One region of the Spinactinospora alkalitolerans genome, then DNA from elsewhere that is predicted to be linked to it. Evidence: riboswitches for the same ligand, from Rfam matches in the RefSeq annotation. Region 1 holds a riboswitch; the other holds the start of a gene.
The links. A riboswitch is a leader RNA that binds a small molecule or an ion and turns the genes downstream of it on or off. The one in region 1 is predicted to bind S-adenosylmethionine.
Positions count from the first base shown of each region.

Region 2: linked by a shared signal. The riboswitch ahead of HDA32_RS18735 (aminotransferase class V-fold PLP-dependent enzyme) and the one ahead of thrC (threonine synthase) in region 1 are both predicted to bind S-adenosylmethionine.

Region 1 is NZ_JACCCC010000001.1:264,204-274,755, forward strand. It holds gene HDA32_RS01360 (S8 family serine peptidase) at 1-172, opposite strand, end outside; gene HDA32_RS01365 (SAM hydrolase/SAM-dependent halogenase family protein) at 551-1,384, opposite strand; gene HDA32_RS01370 (DUF3263 domain-containing protein) at 1,457-1,789, shown strand; gene otsB (trehalose-phosphatase) at 1,874-2,692, shown strand; gene HDA32_RS01380 (helix-turn-helix domain-containing protein) at 3,154-3,498, shown strand; gene HDA32_RS01385 (ClpP family protease) at 3,544-4,155, opposite strand; gene HDA32_RS01390 (ClpP family protease) at 4,152-4,823, opposite strand; gene HDA32_RS01395 (alpha,alpha-trehalose-phosphate synthase (UDP-forming)) at 4,968-6,407, opposite strand; SAM riboswitch class I at 6,682-6,821, shown strand; gene thrC (threonine synthase) at 6,834-8,099, shown strand; gene HDA32_RS01405 (MoaD/ThiS family protein) at 8,201-8,479, shown strand; gene groL (chaperonin GroEL) at 8,838-10,472, shown strand.
Region 2 is NZ_JACCCC010000001.1:4,224,226-4,234,777, forward strand. It holds gene fmt (methionyl-tRNA formyltransferase) at 1-624, opposite strand, end outside; gene HDA32_RS18700 (RNA polymerase sigma factor) at 960-1,442, shown strand; gene HDA32_RS18705 (methylated-DNA--[protein]-cysteine S-methyltransferase) at 1,439-2,050, shown strand; gene HDA32_RS18710 (Ada metal-binding domain-containing protein) at 2,064-2,327, shown strand; gene HDA32_RS18715 (DNA-3-methyladenine glycosylase I) at 2,514-3,206, shown strand; gene HDA32_RS18720 (primosomal protein N') at 3,203-5,254, opposite strand; gene HDA32_RS18725 (DinB family protein) at 5,353-5,907, opposite strand; gene HDA32_RS18730 (SAM-dependent methyltransferase) at 5,967-6,800, opposite strand; gene HDA32_RS18735 (aminotransferase class V-fold PLP-dependent enzyme) at 7,013-8,347, opposite strand; SAM riboswitch class IV at 8,408-8,528, opposite strand; gene HDA32_RS18740 (DUF3870 domain-containing protein) at 8,775-9,140, shown strand; gene HDA32_RS18745 (CaiB/BaiF CoA transferase family protein) at 9,152-10,375, shown strand; gene HDA32_RS18750 (acyl-CoA dehydrogenase family protein) at 10,445-10,552, shown strand, end outside.

The DNA of each region.
Region 1 (10,552 bases):
GGCTCTCCTCCCACGCCTCGGCGGCCTCGACGGCCTCCAGCCCCCACTGGTCGTAGCGCAGGTTCCCCGCCTCGGTGTCCGCCGCGGCGGGCGCGGCGGCGGTGAGCTGCCCCCCGATGATCGCAGCACACGTTCCCAGCGCGACGAACGTGCCGGTCCTCTTCGTGCGCATGGCGATGACCCTCCGATGATTGCCGTTCCACGCTGCGAGCGGCCGCGTACGGGCTGCTCAGGCGCTGGTCATTCTGCCACGGTGCGCGACCCGCGGAGGCGGGGCGCACGGCTGGATCGGTGATGGGGGAGGACGGAGCTGTTTCCAGGCCCTGCTTGGCCTTTGCGGGCCTGGCGGGGCTGTTGTCAGCGCGCAGCGTCCGGCGCGCGGAAGGTCGTGGGATTGCCGCCGCTCAAGGCCCCGGCCACCGGTGGCGGGCGACCGGCAGAACCCGTGCGGCGCGACCTTCCGCGCCGCCGGCGCGCTGACGGCGGCCTTCCCAGGTCATGCGGTGGTGGACGGGGGCTGTGGTCACAGTCTCCCGTTCCCGTCAGCGATCTAGCCTTCGCGGATCTCCAGGTCCACCGGATCGCCGACCGCGGTGCCGAGCCGCTCGGCCGCGTTCCCGCCGTTCTCCGCGACCGCCAGGTGACCGGCGGAGTCGGCGATGAGCACCAGTTCGCCGGGGGCGACGTCGCCGAACGTGGCCCCGACGGCGATGACGCGGTCGCCGCGGTCCCGGAGCCGCACGGCGACGCGCCGCGGCCCCTCCGGCGCGCCGCCCATCCGCTCCAGGGCCCCGCCCCCCAGCGAGAGCTGGACGTTGCCGAACCGGTCGATCGCGCGCACCTCGCCGTGCGCGGCCCCCGGCCCGACGGCACTGCGCGGCTCGGGCAGCGACCGCAGGGTGTCGGCCGCGACCTCCTCGCCGACCTCCTCCAGCGGCAGGCCCGCGGCGATGCGGGCGCCCACGGGCGCGTAGACGTCGCGGCCGTGGAACGTCCGAGACACGGGATGCCGCCACAACCGCGGTTCGGTCAGCTCGCGGACGCCCCCGACGCCACCGAGCGCCGCGGCGGCCCAGGTCATCAGCCCGTTGTCCGGACCGACCAGCACGTGCCCGCCCGCGGCGATCGCGACGCTGCGCCGCTCGGTGCCCACGCCGGGGTCGACGACGCACACGTGGACGGCCGGCGGGAGCTCGGGGACGGTCTCGGCCAGGACGGTCGCCCCGCGCCGGACGTCGCCCGGCGGCACCTCGTGGGTGATGTCGATGATCCGCACGGCGGGGGCGTGGCGCAGCATCTGACCGTGGCAGATCGCCACGAACCCGTCGCTTCGCCCGTAGTCGGTGAGGAAGGACAGGCAACTGTAGCCCGCAAGGTCAGTCATGAAACATCTTCTCCTCAATTGGCAGGAGGAGTCGCTACGATAAGTCGCGCCGATCCGGACGAGGAGCACCCAATGCCAAATGCCGGGCCATTTGATCAAGAACCACCCGATCCAGCGGCGGACGGCTCGATGCCGGCCGAGCCCGCCGAAGAGACCGACCTGAGCGAACGCGACCAGCGTATCCTCGCCTTCGAGCGCCAGTGGTGGAAGTTCGAGGGCTCCAAGGAACAGGCCATCCGGGACGAGTTCGGTTTCTCCCCGACCCGCTACTACCAACTGCTCAACGGTCTGGTCGACCGGCCGGAGGCACTGGCCTTCGACCCGATGACCGTCAAGCGGCTCCGCCGGCTGCGCGCCAACCGCCGCCGCCAGCGCACCGCCCGTATGCTGGGCATCCAACTGTAGGACCCGCCTTCGCGGAGCGCCATGCGCCCGCGCCCCGCCACGGCGTCCACGGCCCGCACCGTCTTTTCGAGCGAGAAGCCGCCCATGCCCCTGCCCAGTCCCGCAACCCCCGACGGCACCGCCGCGCTCGACCGGATCCGCAGCGACCCCGGCGGCGCGGTCCTCGCCTTCGACTTCGACGGCACGCTCGCGCCGATCGTGCCCGATCCCAGGGACGCCAGGGCCCACCCCGGCGTCGTCCCCGCCCTGGCGCGGCTGGCCCCGCTGGTGCGGGCGGTCGTCATCGTCACCGGGCGCCCGGCGGCGGTCGCGGTGGAGTACGGCGGCCTCACCGGGGTCGACGGCATCGTGGTGCTCGGCCAGTACGGCAGGGAGCGCTGGGAGGCCGACCGGCTCACCGTGCCCGAACCGCCGCCCGGCGTCGCGCTGGTGCGCGCCGAGCTCCCCGACCTGCTCCGCCGCGCGGGAGCGCCCGAGGGCACCTGGATCGAGGACAAGGAACACGCCCTGGCGGTGCACACCCGCCGCGCGCCCGACCCCGGCGCGGCGCTGGAGCTGCTGAGCGTCCCGCTGGCCGAGCTGGCCGAGCGCGCGGACCTGGCGGTCGAGCCGGGCCGCATGGTCATCGAACTGCGCCCGCGGGGAATGGACAAGGGCACGGCGCTGACCGAATTCGTCACCGCCCTGGAGGCCGCCTCGCTGCTCTACGCGGGCGACGACCTGGGCGACCTCGCGGCGTTCGACGCCGTGGAGCGGCTGCGGGGCGAGGGCGTCGCGGGTCTGACCGTGTGCAGCGGCTCCGACGAGGTCGCGGCGCTGGCCGAACGCGCCGACCTGGTCGTGGCCGGTCCGGCCGGGGTCGTGGAACTGCTGGACGGGCTCTCCGGCGCGCTCGGCGCCTGACCGATGCCCGACGATCGGGTTCGCACAGGACGGCGGTCCTCTCGGCGATCTTGACCTTGAGTTTCGACCTCGACCCCAGGGGGTTGTGAAGGCCCGCCCCAGGAGGGACGGCGTGCGGGTGGGCGATTCTCTCGCGTGGCCGAAGGCCCTTGATAGGGATCGCCCGGTCACCGCGGATTCCTCCTTCGGCCGAGGTCAAAGACCCCCAGAGGCCAAGGTCGAAGCCCGGGTTGACCTTGTGGGACCTGAAAACGTCGCAGTAACCCCGACAAGGTCGAGATCGCCGGTGGAAGGCCCGGGGTGCCCCGCGTTCCGCGAACCGGCGCCGGGAGCGCGGCCCGCGACCGCCCCGCCGATTACGCCGCTCGCTTAACCCGTCCACAGGCGCCGCCGGCCGATGGCGGCGTCGGGGGGAGGCGCCGTAAGGTTGGCCCATCCGACCCTCGGCAGCGGAGGCACCCATGACCGAACGCGTCCTGCACGCCGTCCCCGACATCGGGGCCGAGGACGAGCCGCTGATGCGCGACCTCATCGGAACCGTTCTGCGCCGCGCCCGCCTGGAGCAGGGCCGCACGCTGCGCGAGGTGGCCGAGACCGCCCAGGTCTCGCTGCCCTACCTCTCCGAGATCGAGCGGGGCCGCAAGGAACCCTCGTCCGAAGTGCTCGCCGCCGTGTACCGGGCGCTGGGGCTGCAGCTCGTCGACCTGGTGGGCGACCTCCACACCGAGCTCGCCCCGCCCGTGGCCGCCCCCCGGCGGCCGGCGCCGGGCGCACCCGGCCCGCAGGCCATGCTGCTGGCGGTCTGAGCCCGCCCGGCGCCCCCGTTCACCCCGCGTCCCCGCGGCCCGGCCTCACGCGGCGCGGGCGGCGGGATCGCGGCTGGTGATCAGCTCGTCGACCAGCCCGTACTCCTTCGCCTGCCGCGCGGTGAAGATCTTGTCCCTGTCGGTGTCCTCGCGCAGCCGCTCGACGCTCTGCCCGGTGTGCAGGGACAGGATCTCCTCGATCTCCGCGCGGATCCGCAGCACCTCGGCGGCCTGGATCTCCAGGTCGGCGGCCTCGCCCTGGCCCTCCGTGGACGGCTGGTGCAGCAGCACCCTGGAGTGCCGCAGCGCCATCCGCTTGCCCGGCGTCCCCGCGGCGAGAAGCACGGCCGCGCCCGAGGCCGCCTGCCCCATGCAGAAGGTCGCGACGTCGGCGCGCACGAACTGCATGGTGTCGTAGATCGCGGTCAGCGCGGTGCTGGAGCCGCCGGGCGAGTTGATGTAGAGCTGGATGTCGCTGACACTGCTCTCGTAGTCCAGGTGCAGCAGTTGCGCCATGACCACGTTGGCGACGTCGTCGTCGATCGGCGTGCCCAGGAAGATGATCCGCTCCGACAGCAGCCGGCTGAACACGTCGGAGGAGCGCTCCCCGTTGGAGGTGCGTTCGACGACCACCGGCACCGTGTACCGCCCGCTCACGCCCGCGCCTCCTTGCCCGCCGCGGCGGCCCGCGGCGCGCCGAACCCGAACCGGCGGGCGGCGTCCCCGCCCAGGTCGGCGGCGCTGTGCACGACGCGGTCGACGAATCCGTACTCCTTGGCCTGCTCGGCGGTGAACCAGCGGTCGCGGCGCTGGTCCTCGGCGACGGTCTCCAGGCGCTGCCCGGTGTGCTCGGCGATGAGCCGCTGCATGGTCTCCTTGGTGTAGGCGAGGTTCTCGGCCTGGATGGAGATGTCGGCTGCGGTGCCGCCCAGCCCGCCGGAGGGCTGGTGCATCATGATGCGCGCGTTCGGCAGGCTGTAGCGCTTGCCCGCCGTCCCCGAGCACAGCAGGAACTGCCCCATGCTGGCGGCGAAGCCCATGGCCAGCGTGGCGACGTCGTTGGGGATGAAGCGCATCGTGTCGTAGATGGCCATCCCCGCGTGCACGGCGCCGCCCGGGCTGTTGACGCACAGGGTGATGTCGCGCTTGGGGTCCTCTTCGGCGAGCAGCATCAGTTGGGCGCAGACGCGGTTGGCGATGGCGTCGTCCACCTGCGCGCCGAGCACCACCACCCGGCCGTGCAGCAGCCGGGAGGCGATCTGGTCGTCGAACGGCGCGGTGCCGACCTCCGCCGCCGCCGTGAGCCCTGGAATGGTCGAGAGCACGTTTCCTCCTCGTCCCGGCCGCATGAGCAGCGGGCGCTCACCCGCTCGGGCCGGTCCATCCCAGCGTGCGGCCCGCGCCGCGGCGGAATCGAGCGTTTCTGCCGTGCGGAGATCTGCTGCGGGCAGAGGAGGGGCCGGCTGCGGCTACCCCAGCGCGCGCAACTGGTCGGTGAACCAGCGTTGCGGGGGGAGGGCGACGGAGGCCTCCACGAGGCGCTCGCAGCGGGCGCGGCGCTCGTCATCGGGCATCGACAGCGCGGTGTGCAGCGCCTCGGCGGTCTCGGAGACGTCGTAGGGGTTGACCATCACGGCGGCGCCGCCCATGTCGTCGGCCGCCCCCGCCTCGGTGGACAGCACCACGGCGCAGCCGTCGTGGGAGAGCACCGGGCCCTCCTTGGCCACGAGGTTCATGCCGTCGCGGATCGGGTTGACCACCAGCACGTCGGCCAGTTGGTAGGAGGCCAGCGAGCGCGGGTAGTCGTCGTTGACCTCCAGGATCAGCGGGGTCCACTCGGGCGTCGCGAACTCCTCGTTGATCTCCTCGGCGATCCGCCGCACCGACTCGGTGTAGGCGCGGTACTCCGGCACGTCGCCGCGGCTGGGGTAGGCGAACGCGAGGTGGGTCACCCTGCCGCGCCATTCGGGCCGGGTGCGCAGCAGCTCGCGGTAGGCGGCCAGGCCCCGGACGATGTTCTTGGACAGCTCGGTGCGGTCGACCCGCAGGACGAGCCTGCGCCCGCCCACCAGTTCGCGCAGCGTCGCTCGGCGCTCGGCGACGTCCTCCTGCTCGGCACGCTCGCGCAGCCCCTCGGCGTCGGCGCCCAGCCCGTGCACGCCGGTCCTGACGATCCGGCCGCCGTGGTCGACGGTGCGGTGGTCCCAGTTGACGTCGGCGCGCAGGAAGGTCTCGCAGCACTTGAGGAACGCGTCGGCCCACCGTCGGCTGAGGAAGCCGACGTGGTCGGCGCCGAGCATGCCCTCCAGCAGCTCGCGGCCGATGTCGGCGGGCAGCATCCCGAAGTACTCCGGCGGCGCCCACGGGGTGTGCGAGAAGTGCGCGATCCGCAGGTCGGGCCGGCGGCCGCGCATCATCCGCGGCACGAGCGCCAGGTGGTAGTCCTGGACGGCGGCCTTCGCCCCCTCGGCCGCGCCGGTGACCAGCGCCTCGGCGAAGGAGGCGTTGTAGGCCCGGTAGTCCTCCCACTCGGCGCGGAAGGCCGCGTCGAACAGGGGCTTGTTGGGGGTGTCGTAGAGCATGTGGTGGACGAACCACAGGGTGGAGTTGGCCACGGATGTGTAGGCGTTGGCGAAGGTCTGCTCCGGGATGTCGAGCATGCGCACCCGCGCGCCGCCCAGGTCGAAGCCGGCCCGGTCCAGCCGGCCGTCGGGGGCCGAGGAGGCGGCCTTGCGGTCGGCGTCGGACAGCGCCGCGCACACCCACAGGGTGTCGATCTCGGCGGCCACCGAGCTCAGCCCGGAGACCAGTCCGCCGCCGCCGCGGCGGAAGCTCAGGGAGCCGTCGTCATCGACCGAGAAGGACACCGGGCCCCGGTTGGAAGCGACGAGGATCTGCGCCTTGTCCACCTGTTCGCCCACCTCTCCAACGAAATGCCGGAACCCCATACTTAACTACACGAGCCCTTCGCCGAGACAGCGGGGTCACTCTGCTGCGACTCGGTAGGTCTCACCCCTGAGGCCCCCGCGCAAACCCTTTCCGGCGGATCGCCGCGCCCCGCCGGGATGGCCGGCGCCGAACGGGCGGGGCGATGTCAGATGGCTCACCCCGGATGGAAAACCGGACAGGGCGTCGGTTAAAGTGACCAACGGATCCCTTCCGGGACCGCCCACAACTTCATACAGCTCATCCAGAGGGGTGGAGGGAACGGCCCTGCGAAGCCCCGGCAACCATCTCGGTGAACGTTTCTCGTCAGGTGCGAGGCGGCCGGGACAGGTGCCAACTCCGCCCCGTGGTCAGAGCGGCCACGGGAAAGATGAGGGGAGACGCCTCGCATGGCGATCACCGCCACGGAACCCGCACCCACCGCCGCCCACGCCTTCGGCCCCGCCGTCGCGCTGTCCTGCCGCGAGTGCGGTGAGCGCTACGAGCTGACCCCCCGCTTCGCGTGCGAGTTCTGTTTCGGCCCGCTCGAAGTGGCCTACGAGTTCGGATCGGTCAGCCGTGAGGAGATCGAGCGCGGCCCGAAGAACATCTGGCGCTACGCCGGCCTGCTGCCGGTCCCCGGCGACGTCCAGAACCTGCCCAACATGAACCCGGGCCTGACCCCGCTGGTCCGGGCCGACCGGCTCGCCGCGGAGCTGGGCCTGCGGTCGCTGAGCGTCAAGGACGACTCCGCCAACCCCACGCACTCCTTCAAGGACCGCGTCGTCGCCATGGCGGTGGAGGCCGCGCGCACGTTCGGCTTCCACACGCTGTCCTGCTCCTCCACGGGCAACCTCGCCGGCGCCGTGGGCGCGGCCGCGGCCCGCGCCGGCTTCAAGTCCTGCGTGTTCATCCCGGCCGGCCTGGAGGAGGGCAAGGTCGTGATGGCCGCCGTCTACGGCGGGCAGGTCGTGGCCATCGACGGCAACTACGACGACGTCAACCGCTTCTGCTCCGAGCTCATCGGCGACCCGGCCGGCGAGGACTGGGGCTTCGTCAACGTCAACCTGCGCCCCTACTACGGCGAGGGCTCCAAGACCCTGGCCTACGAGATCGCCGAGCAGCTCGGCTGGCGGGTGCCCGACCAGATCATCATCCCGATCGCGTCCGGCTCCCAGCTCACCAAGATCGACAAGGGCTTCCGCGAGCTGATCGAGCTGGGCCTGGTCGAGGACCGGCCGTACAGGATCTTCGGCGCCCAGGCCACGGGCTGCTCCCCGGTCGCCAAGGCGTGGGAGAGCGGCCACGACGTCATCCAGCCGGTCAAGCCCGACACCATCGCCAAGTCGCTGGCGATCGGCAACCCGGCCGACGGCCCCTACGTGCTCGACATCTGCAAGCGCACCGGCGGCGCGGTGGCGCACGTGAGCGACGCCGAGGTGGTCGACTCCATCAAGCTCCTGGCGCGCACCGAGGGCGTCTTCGCCGAGACCGCGGGCGGCGTCACGACCGGCGTGCTGCGCAAGCTGCTCGCCGAGGGCGCGCTCGACCCCGAGGCCGAGACCGTGGTGCTCAACACCGGCGACGGGCTCAAGACGCTCAACGCCGTGGACTCCGGGGTCACCGCGACGATCCGGCCGTCCCTGGACGCGTTCCAGGACGCCGGACTCGCCTGACCCCCGCCGTCCCCGGTCCGATCCCCGGCCCGCACCGGTCCGCACCGCGCCGGTCCGCACCGCCACCACCACGAGCCCCACGAGAAGGAGTACCCGCAGCCATGAGCGTCAGCGTTCGCGTCCCGACCATCCTGCGCACCTACACCAAGGACGCGGCCGAGGTCACGGCCGAGGGCGGCACCCTCAAGGAGGTCCTGGCCGACCTGGAGGCCAATCACCCGGGCATTCAGGCCCGGATCCTCGACGACGGCGGGAAGATCCGCCGCTTCGTCAACGTCTACGTGGGGGACGAGGACGTCCGCTTCGCCGACGGACTCGACACCGCGGTCCCGGTCGGCAGCCAGGTCTCGATCATCCCCGCGGTCGCCGGCGGCTGCTGACCCCGCCGTCCCCGACCCCGGTCCTGCGAGAACGGCCGGAGCGCATCGGCGCTCCGGCCGTTGCTGTTGCGCCCCCCGGGCCGCCCGCCTCGGGCCCCGCCCGCACGTGAATCTTTTCGCGGCTCTGACCTGGGGGTAACCCCATGGCGAAATCGCGGTCAAGGCGTTTGCACTCCCCAAGGGAGAGTGCTAAAAAAGGGACCGTTAGCACTCTGAGACAAGGAGTGCTAACCCAGGATCGAGGCGATGAGGCCATGGTCTCCGGCAGACGGGTTGCCGGGCAGGACCCTGGTCGTCCGTCGCGGGCGTCGGCTCGTTCCTTCGCGTATCAGCCCGGTCTCGGGAGGACAAGAAGTCTATGGCAGCCAAACTGATCGCGTTTGACGAGGAAGCCCGGCGCGGCCTCGAGCGCGGCATGAACCAGCTCGCTGACGCCGTCAAGGTGACGCTCGGCCCCAAGGGCCGCAACGTCGTCCTTGAGAAGAAGTGGGGCGCCCCGACCATCACCAACGATGGTGTCTCCATCGCCAAGGAGATCGAGCTCGAGGACCCGTGGGAGAAGATCGGCGCCGAGCTCGTCAAGGAGGTCGCGAAGAAGACCGACGACGTCGCCGGTGACGGCACCACCACCGCCACCGTCCTGGCCCAGGCCATGGTGCGCGAGGGCCTGCGCAACGTCGCCGCCGGCGCCAACCCGGTCGGCCTGAAGCGCGGCATCGAGTCGGCCGTCGGCCGCATCAGCGAGGAGCTGGCGAACCTCTCCAAGGACGTCGAGACCAAGGAGCAGATCGCCTCCACCGCCTCGATCTCCGCCAACGACCCCCAGATCGGCGAGGTCATCGCCGAGGCGATGGACAAGGTCGGCAAGGAAGGCGTCATCACGGTCGAGGAGGGCCAGACCTTCGGGCTGGAGCTCGAGCTCGCCGAGGGCATGCGCTTCGACAAGGGCTACATCTCGCCCTACTTCGCCACCGACCTGGAGCGGATGGAGACGGTCCTGGAGGACCCCTACATCCTCATCGTCAACTCCAAGATCTCCAACAACAACGAGTTCCTGCCGGTCGTGGAGAAGGTCCTCCAGGCCGGTCGGCCGCTCATGGTCATCGCCGAGGACCTTGAGGGCGGGGCGCTGCAGACCCTGGTCGTCAACAAGATCCGCGGCACCTTCAAGTCCGTCGCCGTCAAGGCCCCGGGCTTCGGTGACCGCCGCAAGGCCCAGCTCGGCGACATCGCCGTGCTGACCGGCGGCCAGGTCATCACCGAGGAGGTCGGCCTCAAGCTGGAGAACACCGAGCTGGACCTGCTCGGCCGCGCCCGCAAGGTCGTCGTCACCAAGGACGAGACCACCATCGTCGACGGTGCCGGTGACGCCACCCAGATCGCCGGCCGGGTCAACGAGATCCGTTCCGAGATCGAGCGCACCGACTCCGACTACGACCGCGAGAAGCTGCAGGAGCGCCTGGCCCGCCTGGCCGGCGGCGTCGCGGTCATCAAGGCCGGTGCCGCCACCGAGGTGGAGCTCAAGGAGCGCAAGCACCGCATCGAGGACGCCGTCCGCAACGCCAAGGCCGCGGTCGAGGAGGGCATGCTCCCCGGTGGTGGTGTGGCGCTGCTGCAGGCCGCGGTTCCGGCGTTCGAGAAGCTGGAGCTCGAGGGCGATGAGCAGATCGGTGCCGACATCGTGCGCCGCGCCGTCGAGGAGCCGCTGAAGCAGATCGCGATCAACGCCGGCCTCGAGGGCGGCGTCGTCGCGGAGAAGGTGAAGAACCTGGAGCCCGGCGTCGGCCTGAACGCCGCCACCGGTGAGTACACCGACCTGTTCAAGGACGGCGTCATCGACCCGACCAAGGTCACCCGCTCCGCGCTGCAGAACGCGGCCTCCATCGCCGGTCTGTTCCTGACCACCGAGGCCGTCATCGCCGAGAAGCCGGAGAAGGCCGCTCCGGCCGGCGGCGGCGACCCCACGGGCGGCATGGGCGGCATGGACTTCTAAGTCCCCGCGCGTCTCGGACGCCTGGCAAAGGGCGGCTCCCCACGGGGGGCCGCCCTTTCGCGTGCGCGGGGTTTTACGTC
Region 2 (10,552 bases), 4.0 Mb from region 1:
GTCCTCGGAGGTGAGCTTCGGGGCGATGGAGACCCCGTCGGCACTTTGCGGGCGGGCGGCCAGCTCACCGGACTCGATGCCGTCCAGGGTGCGCACCAGCAGGTCGGCCCCTGAGCGGGCGAGCCGGCCGAGCAGTTCGCCGCTGGTGTCGCGGGGACCGATCGGTTCGGTGAGCACGCCGTAGACCGGGCCGGAGTCCAGGGCCGGCTCGATCCGGAACGTGGCCGCACCGGTCACGTCGTCGCCGTGCAGCACGGCGTGCTGCACCGGGGCCGCCCCGCGCCAGGCCGGCAGCAGCGAGAAGTGCAGGTTGATCCAGCCGTGCCGGGGAACGTCCAGCGCGTCCTGGCGCAGCAGCGCGCCGTAGGCCACGACCGGGCAGCAGTCGGGGGCGAGCTCGCGCAGCCGGTCCAGAAACTCCGGTTCGCCGGCCTTCGCGGGTTTGAGGACCTCCAGCCCCGCTTCGGCCGCCCGCTGCGCGACGGGGCTCACCGAGACCCTGCGGCCGCGCCCCGACGCGGCGTCGGGGCGCGTGACGACCGCGACGACCTCGTGCCGGGAGTCCAGCAGCGCCTCCAGCGCCGGCACCGCGACCTCGGGCGTTCCCGCGAAGACCAATCTCATCTGTGCCCCAACCCCCAACGTTGTGCTTCTCGACCCCCCGCATTCCTCCGCCATGGCGTGCCGGGCCCGGCTCGCGGAGCGGCCGGATCGCGACGGGAGGCGCGGGGTCCGCGGACCGCTGCGGCCCGGGCCCGCCGCGTGCGGGCGCGACGGCGGCGCGGTGCGCGCCGCGCAGCCGGACGGCGGCGAAGCGGTCGTGCGCGGTGCGGCCTGCGGCGGACCCCGCCCAAGTCTAAGGCGTCCTCCCGGAGCGCAGGCGGCGGCGGGACGCGCCCGCCGCCCGGTTTTTTCGGGCGGCCGTCTCACGTTCCGCCCGGCGGGAACGTCTACCTGGTGTGAGCCTGAAACCGTTCGAGGAGGTCGTGGCCGAGCACGGGCCGACCGTGCTGCGCGTGTGCCGGGCCGTGCTGGGCCCCCACGACGCCGAGGACGCCTGGTCCGAGACCTTCCTGGCCGCCCTGCGCGCCTACCCCGACCTCGACCCCCGGGCCAACACCGAGGCCTGGCTGGTCACCATCGCCCACCGCAAGGCCCTCGACCAGCACCGCGCCCGCGCCCGCGGCCCCGTCCCCACCGACCACATCACCGACACCCCAGCCCCCGACTCCGACCCCCACATCCACCACGACGACCTGTGGGACGCCCTCAAGGCCCTGCCCCCCAAACAACGCCGGGTCCTGGCCTACCACCACGTCGCCGGCCTGCCCTACGCCCAGATCGCCCGCATCCTCGGCGGCACCGAGCAGGCCGCCCGACGCGCCGCCGCCGACGGCATCAAGACCCTGCGCACCACCCACGGCAAAGGAACACCCCGATGAACCACGACCCCGTACTCGCCACCCTCACCGCGCCACCGCCCGCCGAGGAGGCGACGCACCGGCGGCTGCACGACCGGCTGACCACCGCAGCCCACGCCCAGGGGCTGCTCGACGTCGCCTACCGCACCGTCGACTCCCCCCTCGGGACGCTGCTGCTGGCCGCCACCCCGCAGGGGCTGGTGCGGGTGGCCTATGCGGCCGAGGACCACGACGCGGTGCTGCGGCAACTGGCCGTCCGGATCAGCCCGCGCGTCCTGAGAGCGCCCGACCGCCTGGATACCGCCGCCCGCCAGATCGACGAGTACTTCCGGAAGCGCCGCACCGCCTTCGACCTGGAACTGGACCTGCGGCTCTCCCATGGCTTCCGCCGCCGGGTCCTGGCCGGTCTGCCCTCGATCGGCTACGGCGCGACCGCCAGCTACACCGCCGTCGCCACCGCCGCCGGCAGCCCCAAGGCGGTGCGCGCGGCCGGCACCGCGTGCGCGACCAACCCGCTGCCGATCGTGCTGCCCTGCCACCGCGTGGTCCGCAGCAGCGGCGCCATCGGCCACTACATCGGCGGCGCCCGGGCGAAGCAGCGCCTCTTGGACCTGGAGAGCACCGCCTGAACGAGGAGCACGGGTGCGGACCCACACGCTGATCGGCGCCGACGGCCGCCCCCATCGGAGCGCCGTGCCGGGAACGCTGGGCGGCAACCGGCGGGGGCGGTTGTACGGCCGGCTGGACTGCCCGTCGGCGCTGCGCGCCATCGCCAGGGGCGGCTACACCGCCGACCGGGTGTTCTTCGCCGACGAGCCCACCGCCGTCGCCGCCGGCTACCGGCCCTGCGCGGTCTGCCTGCCGGAGGAGTACGCCCGATGGAAGAGAGCGGGCGGGGACCGGTGAGGCCGCGAACGCCGCGGGGCCGAAGGCGCTCACCACCGGCGGCGGCTCCCGGTGCGTCCTGGCCTACCATGGCGTGCCCGAGGTGCCGTCCGGAACCGGCCGGTCCGGCCGCCGGATCGGTCCGACGCCCGCCCGCGCCCTTGTCCGGCCACCCCGGCCACCCGCCCCTCCCGTGAAGAGAGCCCCATGGACCACAGCCCCTCCGAGAGCCGGGACGACCGTTCCGCCGCGCAGCCCTCCGAGTCCTCCTCCGCCACCGGGGCGGTGGTCGGCGAGGACGGACTGGCCCGACCGCCCTGGGCCGCCACCGATCCGCTGCTGCGCGACTACTACGACACCGAATGGGGCATGCCCGTCCGCGACGAGCAGGGCCTGTTCGAGCGCATCAGCCTCGAGGCCTTCCAGGCGGGTCTGTCCTGGGCGACCATCCTGCGCAAGCGCCCGGCGTTCCGCGAGGCCTTCCACGGCTTCCGCCCCGACACCGTCGCCGCCTACACCGCCGACGACGTCGAACGCCTCATGGCCGACCGGCGGATCGTCCGCAACGAACGCAAGATCCGCGCCGCCGTCGCCAACGCCCGGGCGACCCTCGCCCTGCGCGAGGAGGGCGGCCTGGTCGGCTTCGTCTGGTCGTTCCGGCCCGCGTCCACCCCGGCGCCGCGCACCGTCGAGGAGATCCCCACCCGCTCGCCCGAGTCCACCGCCCTTTCCAAGGCGCTGCGCCGCAAGGGCTTCGCCTTCGTCGGCCCCACGACGATGTTCGCGCTCATGGAGGCCGTCGGCATCATCGACACCCACCTGGTCGGCAGCCACCGCCGCGGCACCTCCGGCGTGTGGCCCGCCCCGGCCAGCGGGGGCTCAGAGCGCGACCGAGGCTAGAGCACCTGCAGCGGGTCCATCCGGATCTGGGCCTGGTGGTCGTCCTTGCGTGCGCTGCGCGCCGCGGCGGCGGCCTGCAGCGCACTGGTGAGGTGCCGGGTGGCGTTCCTCGGCACGCGCAGCAGGGCGCGCTCGACCTGGCCGGTTCCCTTCGGATCCGCGACCGGGACGGGTCCCAGCAGTTCGGCGCCCTCGGGCAGGGCGAGGCCGTCCACGAGCTCGCGGACGCGGGCCGGTTCGCCGGTGACCGAGGCCATCGTGACGGCGGGGGGGAAGCCCAGCTCGCGGCGCTCGGCCAGCTCCCGCTCCGCGAAACCGGCCGGGTCCCAGCGGATGAGCGCCTGGACCACCGGCAGCGAGGCGTCGGCCAGCACCACGACCTGGCCGCCTTCGGTGGCCGGACGGACCAGGGCCGAGGCGTTGCACCAGCGCCGCAGCGCCTCCTCGGCGGCGCGCAGGTCGGCGCGGCCCAGCAGCGCCCAGCCGTCGAGCAGCACCGCCGCGGCGTAGCCGCCGGCGGCCGCGGGCTCCGCACCCGGCGTGGCCACCACCAGCGCGGGCCGGTCCCCGACCTCGGTCAGGATCTCCTCGCGGCCGGAGGTGCGCACCGGGACCGAGGGGAACGCCCGCCCCAGCTCCTCAGCGGTGCGGCGGGCCCCCACCACCGTCGCGCGCATCCGCCCGTGCTCGCAGTCGGCGCACCGCCACTCCCCGGCGATCCGGCCGCACCACCGGCAGTACGGCATCGCGTGCGCGCTGCGCAGCGCGAGCGGCCCCTGGCAGCCGGGGCAGCGCGCCGGTGCGCGGCACCGGGCGCAGGCCAGCGCGTTGAGGTAGCCGCGCCGCGGCACCTGGATCAGTACCGGCCCCTCCTGGGCGGCCTCGCGGGCCACGCGCAGCGCCAGGCTCGGCAGCCGGGCGGAGCGGGCGGCCTCGTCGCGGGCCAGCTCGGCGTCGTCGCCGGCGGCGCGCACCCGCGGGGCCCGGCGGCGCACGAGTTCGCGGTCGGCGGTCAGCGGGTGGGCCCAGCCCGACTCCACGAGCTGGGCGGAATCGGTCGTGCGGGTGAATCCGCCGATCAGCGCGGCCGCGCCGGCGCGGTGCGCGCGCAGCGACAGCACCGTTCGGGCGTGCGGGTAGGGGGCGTGCGGATCGCAGTGGACGTCGTCGCCGTCGTCCCAGAGCACCACCAGACCGAGGTCGCGCACCGGCGCGAACATCGCGGCGCGGGTGCCCACCACCGCGCGGACCCCGCCGCGCAGCACCGACAGCCAGCGGCGGTAGCGCTCGGCCGGACCGAGCTCGGCGGTGAGCGCGACGTGCCGACCGGGGCCCAGCCGCTCGGCCAGCGCAGCGTCCACGGCGGTGACGTCCCTGCCGTCGGGGACCACGACCACGGCCCCGCGCCCGGCGGCGACGGCGGCCGTGACCGCGACGGCGACGGCGTCGCACCAGTCCGCACCCGGCAGTGCGCTCCACACCGCTCGGGGGGCGCCGCCCCCGCCCAGGGCGGTGAGGAAGGCCGGGCCGGCCGGGTAGTCCGACCACGGTCCGGGGTCCGGCGCGTGCGGCCCCGGCTCGTCAGGACCGGGTTCCGCCCCGGTCTCCTTCTCGACCCGGGCGTGGCGCGGCGGGACGGCCAGGCGCAGCACGTCGTTGAGGGTGCCGGCGTAGCGGTCGGCGACGGCCCGGGCGAGCCCGTGGATCTCGGGCGTGAGCACGGGCTCGGAGGAGACGACCTGGTGCAGGTAGGCGAGCTGGCCCTGGAAGTCCGACTCCTCGGCGCGCTCCAGCAGGAAACCGTCCAGGAGCTGGCCGTTGAAGCGCACCCTGACCCGGCACCCGGGCACCGCGGCCGCGTCGAGGGTGTCGGGCACCCGGTAGTCGAACGGCCGGTCGAGGTGCGGCAGCGGGGTGTCGACGACGATCCGCGCGACGGGCAGCTCCGCGGCCGGCCTCCGTTTGGGCGGGGTCTTCCTCCCGGCCGCCGCCTTCGCGCGGGGCACGTCGAAGAGGGCCCCCTCGTCGGGGCGGGGCTGCGCAGTCATCGTGCCAGTCTTATCAGAGCCCGGTGACGAACGGAGCGGGCCCGGCCCTTGCCGCTCTCCCCGCTCTCACCGGCCGCGCAAGCCGCTGAGCTGCGCGATCACCCGATGGCGGCCGGGGAGCCGCCCTTGGCCCGGTAGAGGTCGCGCAGGAGGGCGACCTCGGCGCTGTGGTGGATGAACTCGCGGTTGATGTGCAGGGCCAGCATCGCGAAGGGGAACTCCGCCCACTCCGGCGGTTCGGCGGCGCCCACGGGCGCGGCCAGCGCTTCGGCGTCCAGAGCCGCCACGCCGGTCCGCCACTGCTCGTAGGCGTCGTGCAGCCGGATCAGCGCCTCCTGCGCGCTGCTCGGCCAGACCGCGGAGCGCACGGTCATGCTCCGGTCGCCGAAGTGGTGGTTCACCCGCGTCTCCAGCACGTCGACGATGATGTGGCCGAGCCGCCAGGCGATCGTCGTGACCGGGGGCGGAGCGGGTTCGGGCCACTCCCCGTCGACCGTGAAGGAGCCGTCGGGCCGGCGGCGCACCGACCAGCAGTGCTCGACAGGTTCCCAGAAGAACTCCTCGTCGTCCAGCCCGCGCAGCCGGGGCCACATCGAGGTCTCCCAGTAGAACTCCAGTTGGCCCAGGATCTCGGCGGTCCAGTTCAGCGACATGTCTCTTCCATCTCCCCCGTTGGCTCGGCGCCCGTGCGACCGCGGCGCCGCCCGCTGCTTCAGGTCCGGCGCGCGACCCCGGCCACGACTCCGACCCCGGTGCCGGTGACCTCCTCGTCGGGGTAGGGCCACCAGGACATGTCGGCCAGGCCGGGCTCGATGAGCGCGAAGGGGTCGAACAGGGTGGCCGCCAGCTCCCGGGCGCAGGGGTCGCCGGGATCGGGCGGTGTGCGGGCGATGGCGATGTGGCCGCCCGGGCACATCGCCTCGTGCAGCGCGCACACGAGGTCGCGGGCCGCGTCGCCCTCGAGCCGCGGCGGGGGCGGCTCCGCCATCAGGACCGCGACGGGCTCGGTGAAGTCGATCCGGCCCCGGAGCCGGAGGTCCCCGATGAGGACGGCGGGGTCGGCGCCGTCGGCCTTGAGGACGGTCACGGCCCTCTCGCGCGACGACGCCCGGCCGTGCAGCGACACCACGGGGTCGGTGTCGACGTAGACGACGCGGGCGTCGGGAGCGTGCCGGCGGGCGGCGTGCTGGATGCCGTCGGCGGCCGGGAGCCGGGAGTCCAGGTCCACGAACTGCCGGATGCGCAGGTCGGAGGCGAGGTAGTCGACCACCCGCCACAGGAAGCCGCGTTTGGCCCGCTCGGTCCGCGGCCGCGCCGCCGCGGCGGGCGGCTGCTCCCGCCGGGGCCGCACCAGGTGGTCGTCGATCCGGATGACGCGCGGGCGCGCGTCGCCGGTCTCGGAGGCCTCGCGGCCGCTCCCCCGCGCGGGGGCTCCGTCGCCGCCTCCTGGAGGGCGCCCCGCCGCACCGGCGCCAAGGGCCGACGCGGCCAGGGGCGTCCTCCGGGACGGCCACGCGCCGGGGCCGCCCCCCGGTTCACAAGTCACGATCGCGCTCCCCGAGCCGTTGGCTGGTCGAGGCTCGGCAACGGGAGGGAGGCGTGCGGCTCCGCCCTCCTATTCCCGTGACCCCTTCATTAGCGCTCGATGGTACCGCTTCCAGGAGAAATTATCCGCTGCGAACAAAGGTGGATTATTGACGCCGGTTTCGGGCAGATAATTACTTTTCGTCCTTTTTGAATTCGCGATCGGCGCCGCGGTCAGGACCGCGGGTCCGGGACCGGGGCGATCCGGCCGTCGACGTGGCCGTAGGTCCAGCGCGGGCCGCGCGCGGCGAGTTCGGCCACCGCGCCCACGAGCCGGTCGACGTGCTCCTCGGTGGTGCCCAGCCCCAGGCTCGCCCGCACCGCCTGGGAGTGGGAGGGCGGCAGCAGCCGCCGGGTCAGCAGGTGCGCGCAGAACAGCCCGTCGCGCACGCCGATGCCGTGCTCCGCCGACAGCGCCGCGGCCACCAGGTCGGCCGCCAGCCCGTCCACCACGAACGAGACGATGCCGACGCGGGGGTGGCCGGCGCCCCACAGGCTCAGGTCGTGCACGCCGGGGATCGCGGCCAGGCCGGCGCGCAGCCGGTCCAGCAGGCGCTGCTCCTGCTCGTGCAGGCGGTCCCGGCCGGCCGCCGACAGCGTGTCGCAGGCGGCGGCCAGCGCGACCGCGCCCAGGACGTTGGGGCTGCCGGCCTCGTGCCGCGCCGGCAGGTCGTTCCAGCGCACGTCGTCCTCTGTGACGTTCGCCGTGGCCCCGCCGCCGGCCAGGTAGGGCGCCGCGGCGCGCAGCCAGTCGGTCCGGCCGGCCAGTACGCCCGAGCCGAACGGGGCGTAGAGCTTGTGCCCGGAGAGTGCCACGTAGTCGGCGCCGCTGCTCGACAGGCCGAACGCCCGGTGCGGGACCAGTTGGGCCGCGTCGACGGCGATGCGGGCTCCGGCCGCGTGGGCCACCTCGGTGAGCTCCTCGACCGGCCACAGCTCGCCGGTGACGTTGGAGGCCGCGGTCACGCACAGCAGCCGCGGCCCCTCGGGTGCGGTGCGCAGCGCGTCCCTGGCCGCATCGACCGCGGCGGCCGGGCTCGCGGGCAGCGGCAGCCGGACGACCCTTCCGGCCCTGCCGGCCCGGTGCTGCCAGGGCAGCAGGGCCGCGTGGTGCTCGCCGGAGAAGACGACGACGGTGCAGCCGTCGGGGACCGACCGGGCCAGCAGGTTGAGCGCGTCGGTGGTGCCGCGGACGAAGACCACGGCGTCGTCGCCGCGGGCCCCGACGAATCGGGCCACCGAACGGCGCGCCCGCTCGTAGGCCTCGGTGCTGACCTGGGAGTGGAACCCGGCGCCGCGGTGCACGCTGGCGTAGTAGGGCAGCGCCTCCTCCAGCGCCCGGCGCACCGGGACCAGGCACGGGGCGCTGGCCGCGTAGTCGAAGTTGGCGTAGTCCACGTGCTCCCCCGTGACCAGGGGGATCCGCACGTCGGCCCCCACGACGCCGGTCTCGGGACGCTCGGCGCGGGTGGCGGGGGCAGTGGCGGGGAAATCGGCGACGGCCGTCATCAGGGCACCTCCATGGGGTCGGGGGACCCCAGGGCGCACGGTCGTGCTGCCACGGGACGGGGTCCGCGCTTGTCCGACACGGTTACGGTCGTGTCTTGACCTGGTCCTCACCCGGGGCACCCCACCGCGGAAGGAGGGTTGCCGGCCAGCAAGCCGGGGCTTGACGCTGGCACTCATGACCTGCGCGCCACTATAGCGCACGGCGGAGCGGGCGCTCACGGGGGCGGTTTCCGTCCGGCCGTCCTGCCGCGTCCGCCGGCCGCCCCCGCGCCGCGTGCCGGGGAGATTGACAGCGGCATCCGGGCATCGGCGATACTGGGAGGGCCTGCCCTCCGCTGAGGGCGGCCGGTTCCCCCGGCCGTCCCGCCAGGCGCGAGACTCCAGTGCGACGGAGTATTCGCATGCCCATCGGAGGGACTCGACCATCGTGCACGGACACGACCAGATCCGGCATCTCTTCACCAACCCCGACGTCGTCCTCGTCTCCGGCTACGCCCGGTTGCCCGACACCGTGGCCGGCCACTCGCAGTACGAGCGGCTGGGGGTCGTGCTCGCCGTCGACCTCTCCGACGGCCGGATCGTCGCCGCGGACACCACCCTGCTGACCGACCTCGCCAAGGAGTTCTTCCGCGCCCTCGTCGAAGGGTTGTCGGTCACCGAGGACATCGCCGAGATCGTGCACCGGGTGCAGACCCGCTACGCCGGCCAGTCCGGGGCCGCCCTGGCGACCGCACTGCGCCGCTGCCTCGAGACCTGCTACCAGCTCCGCGACTCCCACGGCCCGAAGGAGTAGTGCACCAGACGATGAGCAGCACCGACGCAAAGCCGCTGACCGGAATCAGGGTCGCCGACCTCTCCAGGGTCCTCGCCGGGCCCTACGCCACGATGCTGCTGGCCGATCTGGGCGCCGAGGTCGTCAAGGTCGAGCACCCCGGGCGCGGCGACGACACCCGTTCCTGGGGCCCGCCGTGGGCCGATGAGGAGGCCGCCTACTTCCTGTCGGTCAACCGGGGCAAGCGCAGTCTGGCCGTCGACGTCAAGGACCCCGAGGCCCTGGACGCCGTGGCGGAGCTGTGCGCGCGCTCCGACGTGGTCGTGCAGAACTTCCGTCCCGGCGTCGTCGAGCGCCTCGGCCTGGGCTACGCCGACGTCAGGCGGCGCAACCCCGGCGTGGTCTACTGCTCGATCAGCGGCTTCGGCCCCGAACACGAACCGGCGGGCCGTCCGGGCTTCGACCTGATCGTGCAGGCCGAGAGCGGCCTGATGGCGGCCACCGGTGAGCCCGGGGGCGCGGCGGCCAAGGTGGGGGTCGCGATCACCGACGTGCTCACCGGCCTGAACGCCGCGGTGTCGATCCTGGGCGCGCTGGTGCGGGCCAGGGCCACGGGCATCGGCGAGCACGTGACGGTGTCGCTGATCAACTCGGCGCTGTCGGGTCTGGCCAGCCTCAGCCAGGGCGCCCTGGTCACCGGCGAGGAACCGCAGCGCTACGGCAACGCCCACGCCACCATCGTGCCCTACCAGGTGTTCCCCACCGGCGACGCCGACATCGTCGTGGCCGCGGGCAACGACTCGCTGTACCGGCGGCTGTGCGCCGTCCTGAACCGGCCCGACCTCGCCGACGACCCGCGCTACGCCACCAACCCGCAGCGGGTCGCCCACCGCGACGGGCTCGTCGCACAGATCTCGGCCGCGCTGCGCGGCCGCACCGCCGAGGAGTGGGTGAAGCTGCTCATGGAGGCGGGCGTCCCGGTCGGCCGGGTGCGCGGGGTGCTGGACGCGGTCCGCGCCGCCGATGCCGCGGGCGACGGCGCCACCGTGGCCGTCGATCATCCGACCGCCGGACCGCTGGAGCTGCTCCGGGCCGGCTTCCGGTCGGCCTCCGCCGGCGGTGCCGAGGAGCCGCCGCTGCCGCCGCCGCTGCTCGGCCAGCACTCCGCGGACGTCCTGGCCGAACTGGGCCTGGCCGAGGCCGACATCGCCCGGCTGGTCGAGCGCGGCGCGGTGCGGCGCGGCGGCGTCCGGTGACGGCCCGGCGCGGCTCCGGCGGCGCCCCCACAGACCCATCGGCATCGAGTGAGACAGGGAAGGAACCCCATGAGTGACCGGCACAAGGCCGCGGCCCCCGACGCGCACGACTTCCTCGCCGTGGACGCCTCGCTGAGCGAGGAGGAGGCGGCCATCCGCGACACCGTCCGCGACTTC